Regions from separate parts of the Neobacillus sp. PVCKKU3 genome, predicted to be linked through region 4. Evidence: riboswitches for the same ligand, from Rfam matches in the RefSeq annotation. Region 4 holds a riboswitch; each other region holds the start of a gene.

Region 1 (4,904 bases), on a different contig from region 4:
CCGTTAATTTCGCTTGGGTATTGCATGGCTAAAAATAGTCCAGCACGAGCGCGCTCATCTACTTCCATTTCTAAAACATCTTGCCCATCAAGCGTAATGCTGCCGCTTGTTACTTCATATTTAGGGTGACCCATGATAGCAGAAGATAATGTAGATTTACCAGTTCCGTTAGGACCCATAATGGCGTGAATTTCGCCGCCTTTTATTTCAAGGTTGACACCCTTTAAGATTTCTTTCCCATCAATTGCTACGTGCAGATCTTTGATTGTTAAAGTTGATCCAGCCATATTCATACCTCCGAAAATGTATTGTATCTTTGCAGACAGATTTTTTAGATCTTCCACATTCATTCTCACTTTATTCTCATTACAATCTTATAACAAATGAAATTTGTTAGCAACTTTTTAATAGTAATAACTAGCATGTATTTTCACTAAGAACATGCTAAATGAGAATAGCAGGAAGTTTTTAAAGAAAATTCAGATAAAGACTTTTTATGTAATACAAGCCCGAATAAAATGATACCTTATTTTTTGCTAAAATGCCATGGGTGGTTATGCCATCTATTTTTTACTACTTAATGGGCTTTCATGTAATGAATGCAGAAAAGCCAGTGAATCCTCACTGACTTTTCTGCAATATTGCTACATATTTAACAATTACTCAGTTGCTGCGATAACAGCACCTTTGTATTTATCCTTAATAAAATCTTGAATTTCTTTCGATTGAAGAACCTCTACAAGTGTTTTGATTTCTTTACGGTCTTTGTCTTCTGAACGAACTACAACAAGGTTGGCTGGAACCACGTCACTGCCTTCAAAGGCAATACCATATTTTCCAATATCAATGCCGCCTTCTAATGCATAGTTAGTATTAATGGCAACCGCATCACCTTCACCGTTTTCAAAGGAAGATGCTAATAATTTTGCTTCAATTAATTTAGGGAACTTCAGGTTCTTTGGATTTTCAACGATATCATCTATTCTTGCGTTTGCACCAACGCCTTCTTTAAGCTTGATTAATCCAGCCTTTTCAAAAATCGGCAGGATACGGCCGTGGTCGCTTAAAGAATCACTCATAATAATGGTTGCACCATTTGGAAGATCTTTTAGACTTTTATACTTTTTTGAGTAAATGCCGATTGGTTCTTTATGAACCCCACCCACACTGACAAAATCAAAATCTTTATTTTCTTTCATCTGCAGATCTAAATATCCAGGTGTTTGGAAATAGTTTGCATCTATTTCTTTATCCTTTAATGCTACGTTTGGCAGAATATAGTCTTGGAAAACTTGAATTTCCAAATCAATACCTTTTTTCTTCAATATTGGCTTTGCCGCTTCAAGTACTTCTGCGTGTGGTACAGCAGTTGCACCAACAACTAATTTTTTGTTCCCATCTTTATCTGCCGATTCATTTTTTGCACCGCCGCAGGCCGCTAAGGCAAATACGGTAAACGCAATGAAGATCAAACCCAGAACTTTTTTCATTTTTTTCTCCTCCTGTTAACGTTTATCTGTTCTCTTTGTAAAATAATCTCCAATAAATTGGATAATAAAAACTAAGATTAAAATAGCAATCGTTGCCACTAATGTAACCATTGGCCTGTTGCGTTGAAAGCCTTCTAGATAGGCAAAATGACCAAGTCCACCGGCTCCAATGACCCCAGCCATTGCAGTAAAGCCAACAAGTGAAATCGCCGTAACGGTAATCCCGGAAATTAATGCTGGCAAGGATTCTGGTATTAATACCTTAAAAATAATATGTCCATGTGTTGCACCCATTGATTGGGATGCTTCAATCACACCTTTATCAATCTCCCTAAGGGCGATTTCCACCATTCGAGCATAAAACGGAGCTGCTCCAATAATCAGTGCCGGCAGTGCAGCATTGGCACCGAGCATTGTTCCAACGAGAACTTTAGTAAAAGGGATTAATAAAACAATTAAAATAATAAAGGGAATGGATCTAAAAATATTTACAAAGCCAGCAATAATTATGTTTACCCCGCGGCTTTGCCATATGTTTCCTTTACTCGTTAGAAATAGCAGCAAGCCTAGTAACAAGCCCAAAATAAATGTCGCAAGGACCGAGATAGCGGTCATATAGATCGTTTCACGTGTTGCCAGTAACAGCTCATCCCACTTAACTAATTCCATAAAGTCAGCCATTACTGATCACCTCCACGCCCACTTGCTGCGAGTGAATATAATCGATGGCTTTCTGAATTTCATTAGCTTGGCCATCCAAATGAATAAATAATGTTCCATAAGACCCGTTTTGCGTATGTGAAATATTACCTTGGAGAATATTTACTACGACATCATAATCACGAATCACACGTGTGATTAATGGCTGCTCTGTTGCTTCCCCAAGAAACGATAGTTGAATGACCTTTCCATGCGGATAGCGCTCAAGCAAATGCTCTGCTGTTTCCTTTGTTTTTTCCGGTTCGGTTACCTGCTGGACAAACCGTTTCGTAATCGGCTGCTGAGGGTTTTTAAATACATCAAGCACCGGACCAAGCTCGACAATCCGCCCACTTTCCATGACCGCTACTCGATGACAGATTTTCCGGATGACGTGCATTTCGTGAGTAATCAGCACAATCGTTAAGCCGAATTGTTTATTGATATTCACTAAAAGGTCGAGAATAGAGTCTGTTGTTTGCGGGTCGAGTGCTGATGTTGCCTCGTCACATAAAAGCACCTTTGGGTTATTGGCAAGGGCCCGGGCAATCCCGACCCGCTGCTTCTGCCCACCGCTTAACTGTGAAGGGTAGGCGTCACCTCTGCCCTCAAGGCCAACTAACTTGATCAACTCTTCAACTCGTTTTTTCCTTTCCGGAGCGCTCACACCGGCAATTTCTAATGGAAACGCGATATTTTCACTGACTGTTCTTGACCAAAGTAGATTGAAGTGCTGGAAAATCATGCTGATTTCCTGACGGGCTTTTCTAAGCTCTGCACCCTTTATTTTTGAAATCTCCCGGCCAGCCACGTTGACAGTTCCACCCGTAGGCAGCTCAAGGCCATTTAACATGCGGATTAAGGTACTTTTACCAGCCCCGCTATATCCGATCACACCAAAGATTTCTCCTTCTTTTATATCCAGGTTTACTTCATCAACAGCTTTTAGCTGTCCCTGCTTGGTAGAAAAAATCTTTCGTACATTTTTAATGGAAATCATTGAATCACCTACTTCTTGTCCTTATTATAGGATTTGATAATTTTCATGAAAGAATTCTATTTTAGTAAAATAAAAAGCCTCTCCGCAAAGGCAGAAAGGCATCATTATCAAATGAATCCTTTCTCCCATCTTTCAAAGCCGCAGGCTTTGTGTGAATTGGCACCATTTCAATAAAATTGACGGTTGCCGGGCTTCATAGGGCACATCCCTCCACCTCTCTTGATAAGAGCAAAAGCTATCCTATATTTAATTATCCATGCATTAATACTATTATTATGAAAGTAATAGTATCACGGTTAGATAGTAGTGTCAACGACAAAATTCTACATTTTCAAAAAACTATTTAAGGAAAATTTAGGCATTTGTTTTTAAAGATGTTAAGCCTGTTGCAGCTTCGATTGCATCCTCTAAATCTTCCACTAGGTCCTCAACATTTTCGATTCCAATGGAAAGACGGATCAAGTCTTCAGAAACACCCGCTGACTTTAATCCTTCCGCATCCAGCTGCTGGTGTGTGGTGCTTGCCGGATGGATAATTAAGCTCTTGGCATCGCCGACATTGGCCACGTGCGCCCATAGGGTGATCGCATCGATTAATTTCGCACCGGCTTCTCTTCCGCCTTTAATGCCAAATACAACCATTGAACCAGCGCCCTTAGGTAAATATTTTTGCGCCAATTCGTAATCAGGATGTGATGGATACCCCGGATATGAAACCCATTCAACCGCAGGATGATTATGCAAGTATTCCACTACCTTTTGGGTGTTGGCGACATGCTCTTTCATCCGTACATGAAGCGTTTCTAACCCAAGAACAAACTGGAATGAGCTTTGCGGGCTTAAAGCAGGCCCCATGTCGCGGAGAAGCTGTACGCGTGCCTTAATAATATAAGCAACCGGTCCAAGAGCCTCTGCATAAACAAGGTCATGATAGCTGGAGTCTGGCGTTGTTAAGCCTGGGAATTTCGGTGAATTCCAATCGAACTTGCCTCCGTCGACAATGATGCCCCCTGTAGTTGTTCCATTACCTAATATCCACTTGGTTGCGGAGTGAACGACGATATCAGCGCCATGCTCAATCGGACGGCACAAGTATGGTGTTGCAAAGGTATTGTCCACGATAAGAGGAACCCCTGCTTCATGAGCAATATTGGCTACCTTTTCAATATCAAGGATTCTTAAGCTTGGATTGCCGATCGTTTCAGCAAAAACAGCTTTTGTTTTTTCCGTAATGGCGGCACGGAAGTTTTCCGGATTCTCAGGGTCGACAAACTTCACATTAATCCCGTATTTAGGCAGGGTCACTGCAAATAGATTATACGTTCCACCATATAGATTGGATGCAGCAACAATCTCATCACCCGCTTCGGCAATGTTTAAGATGGCCAATGTGATGGCAGACATTCCGCTTGCCACTGCCAGTGCGCCAACGCCGCCTTCTAGAAGCGATACTCTTTCTTCAAAAACAGTTGTGGTCGGATTGTGAATCCTTGTGTATATGTACCCAGGTTCTGCTAAGGCGAATAGGTTGGCAGCATGCTCTGTGCTTTTGAATTGGTAGGCGTTATTTTGATAGATAGGTAGCGCCCGTGCTCCTGTTACTGGGTCTGGTGAGAGGCCACCGTGAACACTTAATGTTTCAAACCTTAACTTCTTTTGTTTTTCTGACATAGTTCTTATTCCCTCCCAATATAAAAATAAAACCCATGCTTCCT
Region 2 (4,904 bases), on a different contig from region 4:
TCCATTGGAAATGGCCAGGGGCAAAGCCTGACCATCAATGACCTGCCTAGCTTTACTAACCAATACCGTGAACTATTTATCAAATTTGCAAAAGAAACCAACATGCACATCATTGCGGGGACCCATGTCCTTGAAAAGGATGGCAAGCTATACAATACTGCTCATTTATTTTACCCAGACGGCCGCGTCGGCGAGCAGGCTAAACTGCATATCACGCCAACCGAGGTTAACGAATGGAATATGGCAGCAGGGGACTCGTTTCAAATTTTTGAAACAGAAAAAGGAAAAATTGCTCTGTTAACCTGCTATGATATTGAATTTCCGGAAATCGTCCGGATGGCGAAGGCGAAGGGTGCAGACGTGATTTTCTGTCCATCCTGCACGGACGACCGCCACGGCTTCCACCGCGTTCGTTACACGAGCCATGCCCGAGCGATCGAAAATCAGGTATATGTAGTGTTAACCGGAACGGTTGGTGCGCTGCCAACGGTTGATTTTATGCGGGCAAACTTTGGCCAGGCCGTCATCATCACTCCAAACGATATCCCGTTCCCGCCAAAAGGGCTTTTAGTAGAAGGGGAAATCAACAACGACATGGTCGTAACCGCCGATCTTGACCTGGAACTGCTATACGAAGTTCGCGAGCGGGGGGCTGTGACCACCTGGCGCGACCGCCGCACTGATTTATATACAGATTGGAATTAAAACGAGGGGGGCCTTTTCATGTATCGCAGTGAATTTTACGTTTATGATCAGGACCGGCCGCTGCCGGTTTGTATACGTAATTACACAATGGAGGACTTTGATCAGCTCATCGAAATCCAGTCCGAATGCTTCCCGCCTCCTTTTCCATCCGAGCTTTGGTGGAATGAAGAACAATTAACGAATCATGTGACACTGTTTCCGGAAGGGGCATTATGCGTTGAAATCAATGGGGAATTGGCGGGCTCCCTGACCGGAGTTTGTGTCGAGTTGGACCCGTCTAATCACAGCCATACATGGGAAGAAGTGACCGACCACGGCTATATCCGCAACCATAATCCGAACGGCAACACCCTCTACATTGTCGATATCAGCGTCCGTCCGAAGTACCGCAAGCTGGGACTCGGAAAATTAATGATGCATGCCATGTACCATGTGGTCATTGAAAAAGGGTATGACCGTCTTCTTGGCGGCGGGCGGATGCCGGGGTATCATAAAGTGGCTGAAAAAATGACGCCGGAAGGGTATCTCGACGCTGTCATCAAGGGCGAGCTGAAGGATCCTGTTATCAGCTTTCTCCTTCGCTGCGGACGTGTGCCAATCGGTGTCGCCAGAAACTATTTAGAGGATGAAGAATCATTTAACAATGCGGCATTAATGGAATGGAAGAACCCATTTAAATAATTTATAAGGGGAATCAGAACCAATGGAATTTAAACGCATTACCAATATTGAAGACCCTAATTTTAAAAAGCTTCACGATTTAATGGGACAGATTTTTCCACCGGAAGAGGTCCTAGATTATGAATTGTGGAAAGAACCGTTAGAAGACCCAAGTATCCGCGTATTCGTTGCCGTCAATCAGGACCAGGTCGTCGGTGCGACTGAGTACCGCTATTATCCTGACTGGAATATTGCGATGACCGACTTCACGATCATCAGCAAACCGGGCCTCTCGCTTGGCCGATTTTTAGCTGAAAATCGTCTAAAAGACTTAAAACAGCTTGCTGCCCAAAACGGTAAGGAGCTGTTCGGAATGTTTGCCGAAATCTATGACCCATACCGTGTAGAGCAACACGAATTTGGCGGTGTGAAGGTCATGGACCCGTACGTGCGCCGTGAGGTTCTGTCACATTTAGGCTATAAGCGCCTTGACCTTGCCTATGTTCACCCGTCTTGGGAAAACAATGGGGAAGCTGTGTCTGGGCTTGATCTATGCTTCATGCCGATTAAGGAAGAAATCGCTGAAATACCGGCATCACTTGTCAAAGACTTTCTAACTACCTATTATTCTGTGCTTTCCAATAAACCACAGGAATGGCTGGACATGGTTGAGAAGTTAGCAGCAAAAGAAACGGTCGCCCTTTTGCCACTTTAATATTGACAACACTTGAAAATTCAGATAATATACTTTTTATATATCTTTGGAAATTTAATGAAAAATTAAATAAATACTCTTATCCAGAGCGGCGGAGGGACTAGGCCCGATGAAGCCCGGCAACCTTCAAGGTATTCCTTGAAAAGGTGCTAATTCCTGCAGGTTATTTGTAGCCTGATAGATAAGAGGAGGAATAGAGCCCTCTTCTTATGAAGAGGGTTTTTATTTTTCAAAAAAATAAAGGGGTGGCAGACATGTCTGTAATTAATGTGGCAATTCTCGGGTTCGGTACGGTAGGTGAAGGGGTTTATCGGACGATTCAATCACATAGCAATGAGCTGGCGGCAGAATTAGGGAAGGAAGTAGAGGTTGCTGCCGTCCTTGTTAGAAATAAGCAAAAGCCGCGGGATATTAGCGGGAATGTTCTGCTGACAACTGACTTCGAAGAAATTCTGCAATTGCCGAAGCTTGATGTCGTGATTGAATGCATCGTGGATAAAGACCCGACTTTTTCCTACTTGAAAAAAGCAATCCAACGGGGCTGCCACATCATTACAGCGAATAAGGAGATGTTTGCCCACCACGGGAATGAGCTTATCGAGTTGGCAGAACAGCATCAGGTGTCGGTTGGTTTTGAGGCGACAGTGGCTGGAGGGATTCCGGTCATTCAAACGCTCGGTCAGCTTTTAAAAATTAATCGTGTCCAGCGGATCCTGGGAATCCTCAATGGAACGTCCAATTTCATCTTGACCGAAATGAGGGAAAAACGGCAGTCATTTGCCGAAAGCTTGTTGCGGGCGCAGGAAAATGGCTATGCCGAGGCGGATCCGACCAATGATGTGGAAGGCTATGATGCTTTTTATAAAACAATGATCTTAAGCAGGCTGGCATTTGGAGAAGAGCCTGACTGGCGTGATGTTGAACGGGTAGGGATTACGTCTATTACGAGTGAATTGATTGAAGCAGCGCAAAACTTAGGGTTAAGGTTTAAACATATTGCGAGCATCTGGAAGTCAGGCGCCCGCATCCAGGCAACGGTGAAGCCGGTTCTGGTCGGCTCTGAGCACCCTTTTTACCATGTTGAGGGAGTGGAGAATGCGGTAAATGTAAAATCTGATATCGTTGGTGAAATCACCCTTCAAGGACCGGGCGCAGGTATGTACCCAACGGCTAGTGCCATAATCGAGGATTTGGTCCACGTATGTCAAAGCCACGTGACGAAATCTAATTATTTGAAAACCTCAGGGGAGGACATTGAATTGAAAAATGAACACCAGAGGGAGTACTGGCTGGTCCAGGGTCTGGTCCAAAAATATGGCAGTCCCGCGATTACCCTGGTGGATGAAATCTCTGAGGGAATCTTTGTCCTAAAGGGTTCCAAAAAGGACATCGAACAGCTTGCGCAAAGGCAACCATCGGTTCAATATTTTTCGATCCTGGGTAAGGAAGAATTCCTCGTGAGGGGTATTGAGGAAGCGAAGGCATTATAGGGTTGGATTGAGGGGCATCTTTTATGTGATGCTCCTTTTGTTATGTATGGACGTTCATTTATCCAGTGTTTTTTCCACATCTAAAGTCCTGTATTTATAGGTAGTCCACAATGTTATGCACATTATCCACAATTTTGAAAGCGGTTATCCACCGTTAGTTATTAACAGAAAAGCTGATTGTAAAAATCAGGTTTTATAAGGGGTTAGCTGGTGTTGTCCACATTATTAACATTGTTCACAAAAGAGGAGGGGGAACGTGCTGTATTGCGTTCACAATCTCTTCATATATCTAACATTAATATGTTAAGAAACTGTGAAAGCCCTTGTTTTTTCAATAGCAGGAGAGTATATTAAAAGTGTAAAGAAGATAGTGAAGCAATTCACAAAGACTTCCTTACAAGACACAGCTAGCTGATCAATCCCTTTCATAAGGGAATAACTTAAAGTTAAATTTGTGAAATACTTCACAAAAAAACTATGGAGATGATTATGATGAGATGGTACAAAACTCCTTACGCAGCTGTTGTTTGGACAGTATTACGTGTTTGGCTTGGATTACAATGGATAGAAGCAGGTTATCATAAGTTAACTGGCGGTTTCGATGCTACAGGGTTCCTAAAAGGAGCAATGGCGGCAGCAACTGGCGAACACCCTGCGGTTCAAGCATGGTATGCAGATTTCTTACAGCAATTCGCTATGCCTAACGTGGGAATTTTTAATACATTAATACCTTGGGGAGAAATGTTAGTCGGTCTTGGTTTAATCGTTGGTTTAGCCACAATCCCAGCCTTGATTGCCGGTGCATTTATGAACTTGAACTTTATGCTGGCAGGTACGACAAGCACGAACCCAATTCTTTATACAGCCGCGATGATTCTGTTATTCGCAGGTGCAGGAGCTTACTACTTCGGTCTTGACCGATATGCAGTTCCTTTTATCAAAGGCTATTTCAAAAAAGCTCATGTAAATGAGGTAAAAACGCAATAAGGCAGCACCAATTAATAATCGTTAACTCCCCCTTTAAATACATTAAAGAAGCAGGAATCCTGCTTCTTCTTTTTTTGCTAAAAGTATAAATTCAACTACGCCCCATGAACCGTCCTTTCGGACTCCCCAATCGGCGAGTTTTCATTTATTATTTTCGATTTCTGACGCGCTGATTTGCCGCATTTGCGCGCGCCATTGCCTCTAAATCAGCTCCATCAGCCATTTCCTTGGAGAATTCTACGTCCTGTCCATCTGATTTCATATTTTTCGGTACTTGTGGAAGTGAGGCTTTGTTTTTGTCACGACTCTTATGTCCGTGTGAACGGCCCATTAAAAAAACCCCTTTC
Region 3 (4,904 bases), on a different contig from region 4:
GTGAGTTGGGTTGCCAATAGGAGTTCTTGGCTACCGACATGAAGGAAACCCAGCGAGTTGGGTCGCCAATAGGAGTTATTGGCTACCGAAATGAAGGAAACCCAGTGAGTATGGTCGCCAATAGAAGTGCTTGGCTACTGAAATGAAGGAAACCTAGTGAGTTGGGTCGCCAATAGAGGTTACTGGCTACCGAAATGAAGGAAACTCAGTGAGTTGGGTCGCCAATAGTGGTGCTTGGCTCCCTAAATGAAGAAAACTCAGTGAGTTGGGTCGCCAATAGTGGTGCTTGGTTACCAAAATGAAGGCCCAGTGAGTTGGGCAACCAATAGAAGTGCTTGGCTACCGAAATTAAGCAATCACGGTCTTGACCAAAACCAACCTTAAAATCGGGAAAACCGTCCTCAATAACTAATTCAATAAGAACAAAGTTCTCGAAAACAGCCTAAGTAAAAAAGAGTGCTATTCAATTCTGTAAAGCACTCTTTTTTATGTTATTTCATTGTCAAATTCTATGGCATTTGCTATTCCAAAACAAGGTCATGCACCTCTAAAGTGAACCCCTTACTCGGTTTCTCTTTACTAGAATCCAATACAATAACACTGCTCCACAACCGGCACATATAATCACTACGCCCATCGGAATGGCCGTCTGCCCGCCGCCTATACCAACGAGGGGAGCGACAAATCCACCAAAGGTAAAGGAAGTAACACCCAGCAAGGCAGAAGCACTTCCCGCATTTTTTCCTTGTGTTTGCATGGCTAAGGAGAATCCTGCTGTATTTACCATTCCTACACTGGATACAACGAAAAACAATGGAATCAAAATCAAAATTAGCTTTGCCTGTAAAAATAAAAGAAGCAGTAAAATGATTCCGCCTGTTGCGGACATTCCCAATCCGAATTGGAACAGTTTAGCTTCAGGGATTCTCCCTGCCAACCTGCCTGTTGTTTGACTCATGATCATAATCCCGATTGCGTTGATCGCAAAGATCATGCTAAACATTTGCGGGGAGGCACCGTAAATATCCTGTACGACAAAGGGAGAACCTGAAATGTACGCGAACATGCCTGCAAAGACTAAGCCCTGCGCTAAAGCATATCCCATAAAGCTTCGATCCATGATTAGTTTTAAAAAAGGTCTAAATGTATTCTTCATGCCTCCAGCCGAACGCTTTTCTTTAGGCAGCGTTTCAGGCAAACCAAAAAGAATGACAAAAAACATTACGATTCCAATGATACTTAAAACAATAAAGACACCTTGCCATGGAAATGCTTTAAGCAGCTGCGCACCAATAATCGGAGCGAGGATCGGGGCCAGCCCGTTCACCAATGCAAGAAGTGCAAAAAACTTGGTTAATTCAGTTCCTGAATATAAATCTCTGACAATCGCCCTTGAAATGACAATTCCTGCTGATCCAGCAAAGCCCTGGATGAGCCGTAAGATAATTAATCCCCAAATGGAAGGGCTAAATACGCAAAGAAGGGACACGACAAAGTAAATCATTAAGCCAACCAAAAGTGGTTTACGCCGGCCGGTTACATCACTGATAGGTCCAGTGAGCAGCTGCCCTGATGCTAAACCGAGCACGAAAAGCGAAAGGCTAAGTTGGACAGAAGATGCATTTGTATGGAAATCTTTTGCGATATTTGGCAGGGCCGGTAAATACATATCAATGGATAAAGGGCCGAATGCTGCAAGTGAACCGAGAACAATCGCCATCCATACTCGTTTAGAACGAGAAAGCACTGCTTGATGATCCTCTGCCTTTTGTATGAAATCCCCCATATAGTAAGTCATGCCTCCAGTTATGTAAATCCAATCTAGTTACCTAAGATTTTATCATTCTATGTTAACAGATTATTCAATATTTAGGAATTCTTTAAAGTAGGAACATACAACCAATTTCAGAAATGATTAAATTGAAAAAGGCCGCCTTTCATCATAGAAATGGAAGGCGGCCTCTTCTAGTGGGTTTAAATGGTTCCCCAAACATCCTTAGCAATAGCCACTACATGTTTAATCTTATTCCACTGCTCTTCTTCCGTTAAAATATTTCCTTCTTCTGTGCTGGCAAAGCCGCATTGAGGGCTTACTGCCAGGTTTTCTAAAGGAATAAATTGGCTTGCTTCTTTAATTCTTGCTTTAATGGATTCTGGATCCTCGAGTTCTGGGAATTTAGATGTGAATAATCCTAGTACAACGGTTAGGTTAGGACGCTGGAAGCCTTTTAAAGGTTCGAAGTCACCAGAACGCTGATCATCATACTCTAGGAATAGCCCGTCCACATTTAGCTCAGCGAAAATGGCATCGGAAATTTGATCGTAACCGCCGCTTGTAATATAGGTGGATCTGAAGTTGCCGCGGCAAATGTGCATCGTAATTGTCATATCTTCCGGCTTATTGGCAATGGTTTCATTGATTGCACTTACTCTTGTTTTGATGATTTCATGTACATCCAAGCCAACTTTTTCAACCACTGCATTGATTCGCTCTTCTGAAACAAAATCAATCCAAGATGTGTCGTCTAATTGCAAGTAACGGCAGCCAGCATCATAGAAAGCCTGGATGGCTTTTTGATAAGCCGCTACGGTATCTTTATAAAGTTGTTCGATGTTGCCATTGTAATACTCATCGCCTTGAATTCTCGTAAATAACATATTCGGGCTTGGAATGGAGAACTTCGCCACTTGGCTGCCATCTCCATATTTTTCAACTGCCTGCTTTAAAAACTTGAAATGCTCGAGCATATAATGATCATTAAAGTCAACTTTGCCCACTACTTTAATGGCGTTGTTTCTTGTTTGGGCGCCTTTGAAGTTGCTGATATATTCATTTTCGAAAAATGCTACACCTTCCAAACCAGCCAGGAAATCCAAATGCCACCATGAGCGTCTAAACTCACCATCTGTAATGGATTTTAATCCTGCTCCAATTTGGTTTTGAACTAATTTCTCAATTTCTTGATCCTCAACCGCCTTCAGGGCAGCTGCATCAATTTCCCCATTGGCAAAAGCCTTTCTAGCTTCTTTAACCGGTTCTGTTCGAAGAAAGCTGCCGACATGGTCAGCTTTGAATGGAGTTTTTACTAGTGTTGCTGTCATTAATTATTCCTTCTTTCTCGGTGTAATAAAAAACCCTCTTCTCAAAAATAAGAAGAGGGGTAATAGCCATTACTAAATCTCTTCTTATCTTCAAGCACTCGCTTCTGGAATTGGCACAGTACGAACGTGTCTGCTGCCGAGGCTTCAAAGGGCCAGTCCCTCCACCTCTCTTGATAAGAATATTCGAAAATATTTAATTAACAGTAAAGATACACCTGTTCTGATTTTCTGTCAACAAAAATCTACAACACTATTATTGTGGTTGAATGGAAAAGCTATCCAAAATAGGCTCAATCGGACAAATACCTAAACATATATTATTTATGGTAACGCTATTAAAGAACGAACTGCAGCAAGGAATTAAGATTCAGGTGATGATCTGAGGTGAAACAATGGAATTTAACAGGCGAGAGGGTCATTTTGATGGATCTTCGCAGCCATTTTGTGCACAAACAACGGATATGGCGCCCCTATTTGAAGCAGACGCTTATGATCATGCAGATAAGAAAATAAAAAAGCTTCGTCTAGAAAGCTATCGTGGAAGCTGGGTTATTTTATTTTTTTATGCAAGTGATTTTACCTTTGTTTGACCGACAGAATTGGCAGCGGTCGCTGCTATTAAGGATCAACTAAAGACACTTAATACAAATGTCCTTGCTGTTAGCACGGACAGTGTGTATGCCCATAAAGTTTTCGCTGAGGTATCTCCTAATGCCTCTCAGGTATCATTTCCACTTCTAAGTGACCGAACACACCAAATCAGTAAAGCATACAGAGTCCTAAATGAAAAAGTTGGGGCAGCCTTAAGAGCAACCGTCATTATCGATCCAGATGGAATAATTGTATCCAAATTGGTATACCCATTAGAAGTTGGCCGAAATGTTTACGAAATACTAAGGATCATACAAGGAGTACAATACGGAAGAAGCACCGGAGAAGGAGTCCCAGCTAACTGGATTCCCGGTAATCCAGGAATCATTAGAGACCCAAAGTATATCGGAAGAATTTGAGGCATGGGGACGGTTCTCATGCCTCATTTAGGCTTTTAAGATCCTCAACATATATCATTGATTCCTTAATTTTGTCGTAATTTGTCGAAAAGTTAATAAAAATGTACGCGTTTTCACCTGATATGATAGGTTCTATACAAATATTCTAAATATTCATCCCTTTGTGACTACCCAGAAAAAATGGATAGATCGGTCTGTCAGGAGGTATAAAATGTGCCAGGAACACAGAAACAAAAATGTAGAAGTAAATTTTGAAATACCTGAAAACATAATCCAAAGTTTTAGAGATGCTGTTGAAAAAAATGGAAAGTCAATGAATGACGTGCTTAGGTTATATATGCAAAAATACATTTGGAAACAAAGTGAATTACAAAGAAATAGACAAATGCGACGTCAAAGTATTGGAGCCGAGAGATAGAAAAACTCCTAGAATTTCTAGACATGTAAGTTTGACACCTTTAAAAGATTCATGGTATATATATTCAAATTATGACGAATGAGCATAACCACAGGGGGAATTTAAAATTATGGAACATCGCAGCAAAATTTTAGATTGTACAATCCGTGATGGAGGTTTAGTTAACAATTGGGATTTCAGTGTTGAATTTGTCCAGGACTTGTATAATGGACTAAGTGCAGCAGGCGTTGAGTATATGGAGATTGGCTACAAAAACTCTGCTAAGCTTCTGAACGCAACTGAACCTAATCCATGGAGATTTCTAGATGATCAATTTTTGAAAGAAATCATTCCTGAGAAAAAGTTCACGAAGCTTTCTGCTCTCGTAGATATTG
Region 4 (4,904 bases):
GCTTTTCAGCTGTTTCCTTGGCAACATCAATTTCGCTGAAGCCATTGTGCTCAAATCCGACGGAAAACGTTTTAATAGCCGGATGGAATTGCTTTGCAATCGAGGCAATGATGGAAGAGTCAATCCCACCTGATAAGAATGAACCAACCGGAACATCACTGCGCATATGCTTTTCAACCGAATCAAACAGAATATCACGGATTTCCTTTACGAAGTCATCTTCCGATTTTAGTACTGGGTGAAAATGTGCCTTCCAGTAGCGGTTCATTTCCATCTTCGAGCCGATTTTTTTTGTAAAATAATGGCCTGGTTCAAGCTTTTTAATTCCTTCAGATAGGGTATCAGGTTCTGGAACAAACTGATAGGTTAGATAATGCTGCAAGGAATCATAATCCAGCACATCATTTTTAAGAGCCAGCAAAATGCTCTTTTTCTCAGAAGCAAAGAAGGTTCTGTCACCATCCTCCATATAAAAGAATGGTTTAATTCCAAACGGATCTCGAGCCCCATAAAGTGTTTGTTCCTGCTTATCCCAGATAACAAAAGCAAACATCCCGCGCAAGCGTTCAACTGCTTTTTCCTTTAGATGGCTGTAGAGAGCAATGATAACCTCTGTATCAGAGCTTGTGGAAAAAGTTAGTCCTTCTTTGAGCAACTCTTCACGAAGCTCGACATAGTTATAAATTTCACCGTTAAAAATAATCCAGTATCTTTCGTTTTCATACGTTAGCGGCTGGTGCCCGGATTCAATATCAATGATACTTAACCGGCGGAAACCAAATTGAATATGATCATCATCATAATAACCATCATCATCTGGTCCACGATGGGTTATAATATCGTTCATATTTTTAAAAAGCTGCTTTTCTTCGTCACGATAATTTTGCGTTTTGTCATGTACACAACCGATAAAACCGCACATTATGTACCTCACCTACTCTATTTCAAAATATCCTTTTGTAAAAACATACTCTCTAATACTACCACTTTTTTTTCAAAAATGGCACTGTGAACAAAAGGAAAATCATGTATCATCATTTTTCACTTCAATAGTCCTACTTAAACATTTTATTCCAATTTTTAAAACACTGAACAAGAAAATAGACGTTTAATGAAAAATGGGAGTTACACCTTAATGCAACTCCCACTCCATATTATTTTCCTTCTGCCTGCTCACGTAATGCATCTGCCTTATCAGTGCGTTCCCAAGGAAGATCAACATCCGTACGGCCAAAATGTCCGTAAGCTGCTGTTTGCTTATAAATGGGGCGGCGTAAATCCAGCATTTTAATGATTCCTGCAGGGCGCAGGTCGAAGTTTTTACTTACTAAGTCAACCAATACCTGTTCGCTGACTTTGCCTGTGCCAAAAGTATCGATGGAAATCGATACCGGTCTTGCTACACCAATCGCATAGGCAAGCTGGACTTCACATTTTTCAGCTAAACCTGCTGCGACAATATTTTTAGCAACATAACGTGCAGCATAAGCGGCAGAACGGTCAACCTTTGTCGGGTCCTTACCGGAAAAAGCGCCGCCGCCGTGACGGGCATAGCCTCCGTAAGTATCCACGATAATTTTACGGCCAGTCAGTCCTGCATCCCCCTGCGGTCCGCCGATTACGAAGCGGCCGGTTGGGTTTATAAAATATTTTGTATTTTCATCGATTAATTCTTTTGGTACAACCGGATTAATAACATGTTCCTTAACATTGCGCTGGATTTGCTCTAGTCCAATTTCCGGATGGTGCTGGGTGGAAATAACAATTGTATCAATCCGAACCGGTTTGTTGTTCTCATCGTATTCGACCGTTACTTGTGTTTTTCCGTCCGGACGAAGGTATGGAAGGATATCCTCTTTACGAACCTCCGTCAACCGGCGGGCAAGCTTATGGGCTAAAGATATCGGAAGAGGCATCAGCTCTTTCGTTTCGTTACAGGCGAAGCCGAACATTAAACCTTGGTCACCTGCACCAATTGCTTCAATTTCTTTATCTGACATTTGACCTTCACGAGCTTCAAGTGCTTGATTGACACCCATAGCAATGTCAGGAGACTGTTCATCAATAGAGGTTAACACCGCACATGTTTCCGAATCAAAGCCATATTTCGCACGAACATAGCCAATTTCTTTGATCGTCTCACGAACAATTTTTGGGATATCTACATATGTAGAGGTAGTGATTTCGCCGGCAACTAGAACTAAGCCGGTCGTTACTGATGTTTCAGCAGCTACGCGGGCATTTGCATCCTTTGCTAGAATGGCGTCTAAAATAGAATCAGAAATCTGGTCACAAATCTTATCAGGATGACCTTCAGTTACTGATTCAGAAGTGAACAAATGGCGTTTTAGTGACATCTGAATTCCTCCTATAATAATGAAATAATGAGGCTCACTTTTCAAAGGTTAACACCCTTTCCAAATAACCTCCATTTTGATACGGAACTCATCCCTAATAGTATGAAATAAACATCAGGTTTTTATGAAATACTACCGAAAAAACCCAACCGAGATTCTTTAGAAGATTAGTAAAGCGATTCAAACAGCACGTGTGTTTGCCAAATAGACAAAAAAACCTTTCCATGAGGAAAGGTTGAATGCAAACATTTTGCGTGCCTTTCACTCTTATCGTTCAAGGACTAGCCTTGCATCAGGTTGAGCACCTTTGCCCGAAAAACGACTAAAAATAGACATTTTCCTAGTTGCAGGTTGCTGGGTTTCATAGGGCCTGTCCCTCCACCAGCTCGGGATAAGAGAGTATCCGTTCAAGGTTAAATCATACCCCAGATTCTTAAAGTATGTCAATGTATTTTTTAGCAACATTAACCAAAATATACAATGGAGTATGATACAAAATATGCTTAAACTGTTTTTTTCATGACTTTTTAATCACCTTTAGAATAAGGTATAAAATACAGCATAATTTCGCTAATTAGTATAGACTATTATTTTAATTGTGTTATACTATTCAATATTAATATATCAAATTAAAAAAACCATAAAAAGGAAGGTTCATTAAATGAATTCTGTTCATATCCCAAATGAATTAAAGGAATTACTTAATGAAAGTAATGTCCAAGTCCAATTATCTGTGCCGCAGCTAGTTGAAAAAATCCTCAGCAGAAAAGAAGGGACACTCACTTCCACCGGAGCGGTTCGTGTTTCAACAGGAAAATATACTGGGCGGTCTCCAGAAGACAAATTCACTGTTTTGGAGGAGTCAACCAAAGATAAAATTGCCTGGGGTTCTTTAAATCAGCCAATCTCACAAGAGACTTTCGATCATCTTTATAATAAGGTATTAGAATACTTAAAACAGCAAGAAGAAGTATATGTATTTAAAGGCTTTGCTGGTGCTGATAAGAAATCACAACTGCCGATTCAAGTCATAAATGAATTTGCTTGGCATAATCTTTTTGCCCACCAGTTGTTCATTCGGCCTTCGGAAGATGAACTTCTGACTCATGAAGCTGAATTTACAGTAATTTCTGCCCCTAATTTCAAAGCAAACCCGGCAGTCGACGGTACGAATTCTGAAACCTTCATTATTATATCATTTGAACGCCGCGTAGTTCTAATTGGAGGAACTGAATATGCGGGGGAAATGAAAAAATCAATTTTCTCTGTCATGAACTATTTACTGCCTGAAAACAATATTTTCTCTATGCACTGTTCAGCGAATGTCGGCATTGAAGGGGATGTAGCATTATTCTTCGGTTTATCCGGAACTGGAAAAACAACTCTTTCCGCAGACCCTAATCGCCGTCTAATCGGCGATGATGAGCACGGCTGGTCATCAAATGGCGTCTTTAATATTGAAGGCGGCTGCTATGCAAAATGTATTAATCTATCCCGTGAAAAAGAACCGCAAATCTTTGATGCCATCCGTTTCGGGACCGTTCTTGAAAATGTTGTGATTAACCAGGAATCGAGAATTCCGGATTACGATGATGGAACATTAACAGAAAACACTCGGGCCGCATATCCAATGGAGGCCATTGATAATATTGTCCAGCCTAGCATTGCCGGGCACCCGAATACCATTGTGTTTTTAACTGCAGATGCATTTGGTGTTCTTCCGCCAATCGCTAAATTAACAAGGGAACAAGCCATGTACCATTTCTTAAGCGGATTTACATCAAAGCTTGCTGGAACAGAGCGTGGCATTACTTCACCGCAGGCAACCTTCTCAACCTGTTTTGGTGCACCATTCCTGCCGCTGCCGGCTACACGCTATGCCGAAATGCTAGGAGAAAAAATACTTGAGCATAACGTTAATGTGTTTTTGGTTAATACAGGCTGGACTGGCGGAGAATACGGCGTCGGCAATCGTATGAAACTCTCATATACAAGAGCAATGGTGCAGGCAGCTCTTGAAGGAGAACTAAATCACGTAGAAACTGTTAAGGATACATTCTTTGGCCTAAATATCCCGCTCCATATTGCTGGGGTCCCTGATGAAGTGCTTCAGCCGATTAAAACATGGGCGGATCCTAATGCTTATGAAAAAAAGGCAAAAGAATTGGCAGAGCAATTCCGTGAGAACTTTAAGAAATTCGCTAACGTTGCCGTCGAGATTGAAGAAAAAGGCGGACCAATCGCATAAATGCCTAAGGAAAAAGAGGCTGTACCGTAATTCGGTCAGCCTCTTTCTTTATTTTCCATCAGTTGGTTTCCTCACTTCAACAGCCTGTGATTGTTGGAGAACAGTAAATCGATATTTGCCGCTCTTTTTAATTGTAAACCCGCCGCCATAATCAGTAATATGCTTTCCATCAGTGGTTGTATAGTCTGCAGCCTTCTTAAAAGTAAATGTCGTTGCCTCGGCAGTTTCTAGTTGAAATATCTCCAATTCTATTTCGTCAGGAAGATCGGTGCCTTCGACTTCGATAACCTCGTGTTCAT

The links. A riboswitch is a leader RNA that binds a small molecule or an ion and turns the genes downstream of it on or off. The one in region 4 is predicted to bind S-adenosylmethionine.
Region 1: another riboswitch for S-adenosylmethionine. It lies ahead of ACNQGS_RS23235 (methionine ABC transporter ATP-binding protein); the one in region 4 lies ahead of metK (methionine adenosyltransferase).
Region 2: another riboswitch for S-adenosylmethionine. It lies ahead of ACNQGS_RS15540 (homoserine dehydrogenase); the one in region 4 lies ahead of metK (methionine adenosyltransferase).
Region 3: another riboswitch for S-adenosylmethionine. It lies ahead of ACNQGS_RS27430 (5-methyltetrahydropteroyltriglutamate--homocysteine S-methyltransferase); the one in region 4 lies ahead of metK (methionine adenosyltransferase).

Annotation. Positions count from the first base shown of each region.
Region 1 is NZ_JBLVQN010000043.1:1,858-6,761, reverse strand. Features, by position in the region: gene sufC (Fe-S cluster assembly ATPase SufC) at 1-287, opposite strand, end outside; gene ACNQGS_RS23245 (MetQ/NlpA family ABC transporter substrate-binding protein) at 660-1,490, opposite strand; gene ACNQGS_RS23240 (methionine ABC transporter permease) at 1,506-2,171, opposite strand; gene ACNQGS_RS23235 (methionine ABC transporter ATP-binding protein) at 2,164-3,189, opposite strand; SAM riboswitch class I at 3,312-3,418, opposite strand; gene ACNQGS_RS23230 (O-acetylhomoserine aminocarboxypropyltransferase/cysteine synthase family protein) at 3,544-4,860, opposite strand.
Region 2 is NZ_JBLVQN010000021.1:67,535-72,438, forward strand. Features, by position in the region: gene ACNQGS_RS15525 (carbon-nitrogen hydrolase family protein) at 1-705, shown strand, start outside; gene ACNQGS_RS15530 (GNAT family N-acetyltransferase) at 724-1,386, shown strand; gene ACNQGS_RS15535 (GNAT family N-acetyltransferase) at 1,409-2,080, shown strand; SAM riboswitch class I at 2,157-2,268, shown strand; gene ACNQGS_RS15540 (homoserine dehydrogenase) at 2,335-3,570, shown strand; gene ACNQGS_RS15545 (DoxX family protein) at 4,063-4,557, shown strand; gene ACNQGS_RS15550 (YfhD family protein) at 4,706-4,888, opposite strand.
Region 3 is NZ_JBLVQN010000063.1:2,955-7,858, reverse strand. Features, by position in the region: gene ACNQGS_RS27435 (multidrug effflux MFS transporter) at 548-1,786, opposite strand; gene ACNQGS_RS27430 (5-methyltetrahydropteroyltriglutamate--homocysteine S-methyltransferase) at 1,975-3,102, opposite strand; SAM riboswitch class I at 3,184-3,282, opposite strand; gene ACNQGS_RS27425 (peroxiredoxin) at 3,495-4,112, shown strand; gene ACNQGS_RS27420 (hypothetical protein) at 4,324-4,530, shown strand; gene ACNQGS_RS27415 (aldolase catalytic domain-containing protein) at 4,640-4,904, shown strand, end outside.
Region 4 is NZ_JBLVQN010000005.1:26,035-30,938, reverse strand. Features, by position in the region: gene asnB (asparagine synthase (glutamine-hydrolyzing)) at 1-922, opposite strand, end outside; gene metK (methionine adenosyltransferase) at 1,155-2,357, opposite strand; SAM riboswitch class I at 2,622-2,755, opposite strand; gene pckA (phosphoenolpyruvate carboxykinase (ATP)) at 3,019-4,605, shown strand; gene ACNQGS_RS04825 (hypothetical protein) at 4,654-4,904, opposite strand, start outside.